3 regions of the Sodalis sp. C49 genome follow, and region 3 is predicted to be linked to each of the others. Evidence: predicted binding sites of a transcription regulator. Region 3 holds the regulator's gene; each other region holds the start of a gene.

Region 1 (2,273 bases), 700 kb from region 3:
AAATGTCGTATCACTTGGGAAATTAATTCCCGCGTCGGTTTAATAAAGGCGGTATCAATATATTCGTCGGGCTGATGCGCCTGTTTTATCGATCCCGGGCCCAAGACGAGAGTGGGGCACAGCTGCTGGATAAACGGCGCTTCGGTACAGTAATTGACCACGTCGGTTTTGACGCCCAGCAACGTCTCCACCACTGCCACCAGGCGATGGTCCGCCGGGCATTCATAACCGGGAATGGGCGGATGCAGGGCGGTAATGGTTAACCGTCCCGGCCAGCGCGCGCTTACCGGCGCCAGGGCCTCGGTCAATAACCCGTCCAGGTCGCCGAGCGTCAGGCCGGGCAACGGGCGGATATCCATATGCAGCTCGCAGCAGCCGCAAATGCGATTGGCGGAATCACCGCCGTGGATGTGGCCGAAATTCATGGTGGGGTAGGGGATGTCGAAGGCCGGGTGATGGTAACGTTCCTGCAACGTATTGCGTAGTATCATCAGGTGGGAAATGGCCTCGTGCATCAGTTCGATAGCGTTAACGCCCAGGCTCGGGTCGCTGGAGTGGCCTGATTGGCCCTGGATACGCACCGCATTGGAAATATGGCCTTTATGGGCGCGCACCGGCTGCAGCGAGGTCGGTTCGCCGATAATGGCGCAATCCGGGCGCAGCTCGCTGGACTGGGCGAAATAGCTGGCTCCCGCCATACTGGTTTCCTCATCGGCGGTGGCGAGGATATATAATGGCTTTTGCAGCTTGCTGGTATCGATATCGCGCAGCGTGTCGAGGATAAAGGCAAAAAAGCCTTTCATATCGGCGGTGCCCAGGCCATACAGCTTATTATTGTCTTCGGTCAGGGTAAAGGGATCGCGTGTCCAGCGTCCGTCGTCAAACGGGACGGTATCGGTGTGCCCCGTCAGCAGCAGGCCGCCGGCGCCGCTGCCGATACGGGCCAGCATATTATATTTGTTGCGCGTGCCCGGCACCGGCTGGATTTCGACCTGGAAACCCAGCGTCGTGAACCACCCCGCCAGCAAATTGATTAAGGTCTGATTACTTTGATCCAGGGCGCTGTCGGTGGCACTGATGGACGGCGTGGCGATCAGGGCGCGGTACAACTCCATAAACGGGGGTAATTTTGTCTTCACTGTTGACAGCCTTTAGTTTGGATAGTATCAATATTCATGCAATAATAGTGAATAAAAATACACTAACGTTGAGCGTAAAGTAAACGGATACTTACCAGACTACTACGCTTGACCTCCCGGGTGAACAGCGAATAGTTGCTTAAGCGACGACTTAGGCGACAAAGAGTTGCTGGAGATCCCTTCTCGTCGTGATAGCAAATCAAGAAGGTGAACAAAAGTCATGCTGAATACGCTGATTGTTGGTGCCAGCGGATACGCCGGAGCTGAGCTTGCGGCCTATCTCAACCGTCACCCGCATATGAACATAACCGCTTTGGCGGTTTCAGCGCAAAGTGCGGATGCCGGGAAATTACTGTCCGAACTGCATCCCCAGCTTAAGGGCGTGGTCGATTTACCGCTGCTGCCCCTGATCGACGCCGCTGAACTGGCGAAAACGGTGGATGTGGTGTTTCTCGCCACCGCCCATGAGGTCAGCCACGATCTGGCGCCGGTATTCCTGGCCGCCGGCTGCGTGGTGTTCGACCTCTCCGGCGCGTTCCGCGTCAATCAGGCATCGTTCTACAGCCAGTATTATGGTTTTGAACACCAGCATGCCGACTGGCTGGCGAAGGCGGTCTACGGCCTGGCGGAATGGCAGGGCGAGGCGTTGCAGCAGGCGCAACTGATTGCCGTGCCGGGCTGCTATCCCACCGCGTCCCAGCTGGCGCTCAAGCCGCTGGTCGACGGCGGTCTGCTTAACGACGCCCAGTGGCCGGTGATCAACGCCGTCAGCGGCGTCAGCGGCGCTGGCCGGAAAGCGTCGCTTGCCACCAGCGTCTGCGAGGTCAGTCTGCAACCCTACGGCATATTTACCCATCGCCACCAGCCGGAAATCGCCGCCCATCTTGGCATCCCGGTGATATTTACCCCCCATTTAGGCAATTTTGCCCGCGGTATCCTGGCCACCATCACCTGCCGCTTAAACGCGGGCGTGACGGCGGGCGATGTGGCCGAATCCTATCATAACGCCTATCACGATAAACCCCTGGTACGGTTGTATGAGAAAGGCGTGCCGGCGCTGAAGGCGGTAGTGGGACTGCCGTTTTGCGATATTGGCTTCGCGGTGCAGGGCGAGCATTTAATCGTGGTGGCCAC
Region 2 (2,273 bases), 490 kb from region 3:
AATCTGTACCAGCTCTACAGCCAGCCGCGCAGCGCGTACTGGGTGATTGAGTTTGAAGGCAGGATTGCCGGCGGCGGCGGCATTGCCCCGCTGGCCGGCGCGGATGTGGGGATATGTGAACTGCAGAAGATGTATTTTTTATCGGTCCTGCGCGGGCGCGGCCTGGCCCATGAGCTGGCGCTCAAGGCGCTGGACTTTGCCCGCGGGCAGGGGTTTACCCACTGTTACCTGGAAACCACCGCCACCCTGACCCGGGCCATAGCGCTGTATGAACGGCTGGGGTTTGGGCATATCGCCGGGCCGATGGGCCACACCGGACATGTGGATTGCGAAGTCACGATGCTTAAGCCTTTGATCTGACGGCGCGTATGGCCTTAGTGGCGGGTGCCGTTGTCGTCCTGATCCAGAAGGCCGCGCGCCGGCGGGGCCGAGCCGTCAATCCCCTCTTCGCCGTCCTCATCCGCTTCGTCGTCTTCGTCGTCTTCGCCGTCTTCAAAATACGTGCCCCAGCCGTCATAGTTGACGCCCAGGCGCTCGGCCAAGGTAAACAGCTGTTCGACCTGGGTGTCGATAAGTTCCGCGTTCAGCGCGATTTCGCTGACGGCGTCGCAGCACATCAGCACGGAGCCGTCTTCCACTTCCAGCTCTTCGGCATCGGTGACTTCATAACCCAGCTTGAAGGCTTCGACCGCGGCTTTTTCCAGCGTATCGAAATTCTCGGCGGACAGATGGTGTTCAATGGTGTAAAGCGCTTCCGGATCGCTGCCATCTTCCAGCAGCTCTTCGATTATCAAACGCGTTTCGTCACGCTGCTCTTCCAGAAATTGATGTGCCATGCCCTCAATCCTCAATGCGTCGGTCGGCCTGTTAGGAACCTATTTTCCCACAGCCGGGGGTAAGGCTCCAGCTTAAACATGAAAGAATTGATATCAACACTTGAAATTGAATATTCATACATATAAAGTGAATTTAAATTCAATTTACAATTGATTAAGACCGGAGAACGCCGCATATGAGCCAGTTCTATCACCGTCATTTCCTGAAGTTATTGGATTTCACGCCCGCCGAGATCCATGAATTACTGGCCCTGGCCGCCAGCCTGAAGCGGGAAAAACAGTCCGGGCGGGAAACACCGCGCCTGGCGGGTAAAAATATCGCGCTCATCTTCGAAAAAGACTCGACCCGCACCCGCTGCTCTTTCGAAGTCGCCGCATTCGATCAGGGCGCGCGCGTCACCTATCTCGGCCCGAGCGGCAGCCAGATCGGACATAAGGAATCCATTAAGGATACCGCCCGCGTCCTGGGCCGGCTTTACGACGGCATTCAATACCGCGGCTACGGTCAGGAGATCGTCGAGACACTGGCGCGCCATGCCGGCGTGCCGGTGTGGAACGGGTTAACCACCGAGTTCCACCCTACCCAGTTACTGGCCGATCTGCTGACCATGCAGGAACACCTGCCGCAGAAAACCTTCGCGCAGATGGCGTTCGCCTACGTGGGGGACGCCCGTAACAATATGGGCAACAGCATGCTGGAAGCGGCGGCGCTGACCGGCCTGGATTTACGCCTGGTCGCCCCCAGCGCCTGTTGGCCGGATAAGCGGCTGGTGGCCCATTGCCGCGAACTGGCGCAACAGCGCGGCGGCAATATTACCCTGACCGAGGATATCGCGGCGGGCGTGCGCGAGGTGGATTTTATCTACACCGACGTTTGGGTTTCCATGGGCGAGGAGAAAGCCCTGTGGGGAGAGCGTATCGCCCTGCTGCGTCCCTACCAGGTCAATATGGCGATGCTCCGGCTGACCGGCAACCCAGAGGTGAAATTTCTGCACTGCCTGCCCGCGTTCCATGACGACCAGACCGGCGTAGGCAAACAAATGGCCGAACAATATGGCCTGGCCGGCGGCATGGAAGTGACCGACGAGGTGTTTGAATCGGCGCACAGCCTGGTATTCGATCAGGCGGAGAACCGGTTGCACACCATCAAAGCGGTGATGGTGGCAACGCTCGCGCGGGAATAAGCCGGCGTACTATCTGTTCAGCGAACCAGGGCGGTGTCGATTTTCACCACCGCTTTGCGCACATGGGCCGGCGCGCCGACCGCGCACAGCGGTTTATGCACTTCGCCGGGGTAATACACCACAAAGTCGCCCGCCTGCATCACAAACTGTTTTTCCTGCTCGCCCGCGGCCAGGAAGGCAATATCCTTATCCGCCAGCCAGTCGGTATCGGTCTTGCCCGCCGGCAGGTTGCTGAAGGTCATGCCTTCCACGC
Region 3 (2,273 bases):
AACTCGGCCGTGGCGTGCCAGGTATCATTTTCACGGGCTTCCGTGATGTGGTATGCCGTTGCGCCTTTGGCTTCAGCAGCTTGATTCAGCGCCTGATGGATGTCGGAAGGCGCACCCGCGATCCCGCCTACGCTTACGGTGCCGAACGAATGCAAGCCGCTGGCCTGATCCTGCGAGATTGATTCTGCGGCGAAGGCGCCGAAAGATAAGGCTGACATTACGGTCATCAGTGATACTGCGGTTTTAATTTTCATGTTTTATACCTCTACTATTCTTTTGACTGACGTTCTTCATGCTGTTCTTTATTGCTGACAACAGGATGTAAAACGTGATGTTCATCACGAAACAAAGTATACACTAGTAACGGCAGGTATTAGTAGTTTGCTCATAATTTATTATGAAACTTTATTTCTGTACTTTCGCATGATATAAGAAAAAGCTATTAAAAGTGGTTGAATAATATACAATTCATGTTAAATAATTGTAATTTCAATCAGATAGCGAGTTTTAGCCAAACGTGCTGTCTGGCCGGCCACCGGCGGTGGAAACCGCCGCGGTGAAACCATAGAGAGAATATTAGCGGGGCTTAGGACCACAAAGGCAGCATCATTTGTGGCGTGATGACGCTTTTGCAGCGGCATAAAAGAGATGAAAAGCACGAATGTTAGGCGCTGGCGTTATAAAGCGCCCGATCGTCGGCTTAGAGTTCCTGTTCAAACAGAATAAGGATGGCTTCGTAAAGCTGCTTTACGCTAAAACCCTTGGCGGGGGTGGTAAAGATCGTATCGTCCCCGGCTATGGTGCCCAGGATGCCTTCGGATTTACCCAGGGAATCCAGCAGCCGCGCGATAAGCTGGGCGGCGCCGGGACTGGTATGGATAACGATAACCGCGTCGTTGTGATCGACATCCAGCACCAGGTTTTTCAGCGGACTGCTGGTGGTGGGCACGCCCAGTTCCGCCGGCAGGCAATAGACCATTTCCATCTTCGCGTTGCGGGTCCTTACCGCGCCGAATTTAGTCAGCATCCTTGATACCTTGGACTGGTTAATATTTTCAAATCCCTGTTCTTGCAATGCAAAAACGATTTCACCTTGGGAGCTGAATTTCTCTTCCTTAAGCAAGGCCTTAAAAGCTTTCACCAGTTCTTCTTGTTTAAAGTGGTTGCGCATATTTTCCCAAACCAGTAGCCAGTATTGTCCGACGAATTATGCATAAATTTGCATTTTTATGCAATAACAATGCGCAGCCACCGCCAGGATGGCCAAATTAAGTCGGCAAAACAATCAGCTTAGCAATATCTATTCAAACCGACCATGACCGGGCTCCCATATTTCATGGCCGTTAAAAGTAAAGAGAATGTTATTAATTTGATGTTGTTTTAACCATTGCTGTCGGTGTAGTGTGGACGCTAACCACGGGTATTGAACGGCGGCGACAGGCATTATCCGGTGAGGTCATCCGGCATGGGAATTCGGGCGGCTAATAGGGATAAAAAAGGGAAGTTAATGCGTCAATTCTCAAATTTGCGATCGCTGATTTGTTTTTACCCGTTTATGTCTCTATGATCATAACCAGATGATTTGACGGCATTTAATTTTTCCTATAATAATAAGGAGATTAGAATGAAAGTCGCAGTTCTCGGCGCAGCGGGTGGCATAGGCCAGGCCCTTGCCCTGTTGCTCAAAACCCAGCTCCCTCCAGGTTCAGAACTCTCTCTTTATGACATCGCCCCCGTAACGCCCGGCGTGGCGGTCGATCTCAGCCATATTCCCACCGCGGTCAAGATTAAGGGCTTTAGCGGCGAGGACGCAACCCCCGCCTTGGCAGGGGCGGACATCGTTCTTATTTCCGCCGGCGTGGCGCGTAAGCCCGGCATGGATCGCGCCGATCTGTTTAACGTCAATGCGGGCATTGTACGCAACCTGATCAACCAGGTGGCGAAAGCCTGTCCCACGGCGTTAATCGGCATTATCACCAATCCCGTCAATACCACCGTGGCGATTGCCGCTGAAGCGCTGAAGAAAGCCGGGGTGTATGACAAACGCAAGCTTTTCGGCGTCACTACCCTGGATATCATCCGTTCCAATACTTTTGTCGCCGAGCTGAAAGGCTTGCGGCCCGAGGACGTGGAAGTGCGTGTGATTGGCGGCCATTCCGGCGTCACTATCCTGCCTTTATTGTCACAGGTGAAAGGCGTGAGCTTCAGCGAGCAGGAAATCGCCGATCTCACCCGCCGTATCCAGAATGCCGGCACCGAGGTCGTGGAAGCGA

Evidence for each region. Region 3 encodes ArgR, which controls arginine synthesis, uptake and breakdown. Its sites were predicted from a motif close to ANTGAATAAAAATACANT; they were not measured.
Region 1: argC (N-acetyl-gamma-glutamyl-phosphate reductase) is a predicted target of ArgR. The motif match lies at 1,186-1,203, and genes of this name have one in related genera.
Region 2: argF (ornithine carbamoyltransferase) is a predicted target of ArgR. The motif match lies at 963-980, and genes of this name have one in related genera.

Annotation. Positions count from the first base shown of each region.
Region 1 covers NZ_CP163303.1:3,443,535-3,445,807, reverse strand. The annotation lists gene argE (acetylornithine deacetylase) at 1-1,139, opposite strand, end outside; gene argC (N-acetyl-gamma-glutamyl-phosphate reductase) at 1,360-2,273, shown strand, end outside.
Region 2 covers NZ_CP163303.1:3,236,680-3,238,952, forward strand. The annotation lists gene ABUK12_RS14555 (GNAT family N-acetyltransferase) at 1-360, shown strand, start outside; gene rraB (ribonuclease E inhibitor RraB) at 375-836, opposite strand; gene argF (ornithine carbamoyltransferase) at 1,013-2,020, shown strand; gene ABUK12_RS14570 (YhcH/YjgK/YiaL family protein) at 2,038-2,273, opposite strand, start outside.
Region 3 covers NZ_CP163303.1:2,744,360-2,746,632, reverse strand. The annotation lists gene yhcN (peroxide/acid stress response protein YhcN) at 1-254, opposite strand, end outside; gene argR (transcriptional regulator ArgR) at 701-1,171, opposite strand; gene mdh (malate dehydrogenase) at 1,625-2,273, shown strand, end outside.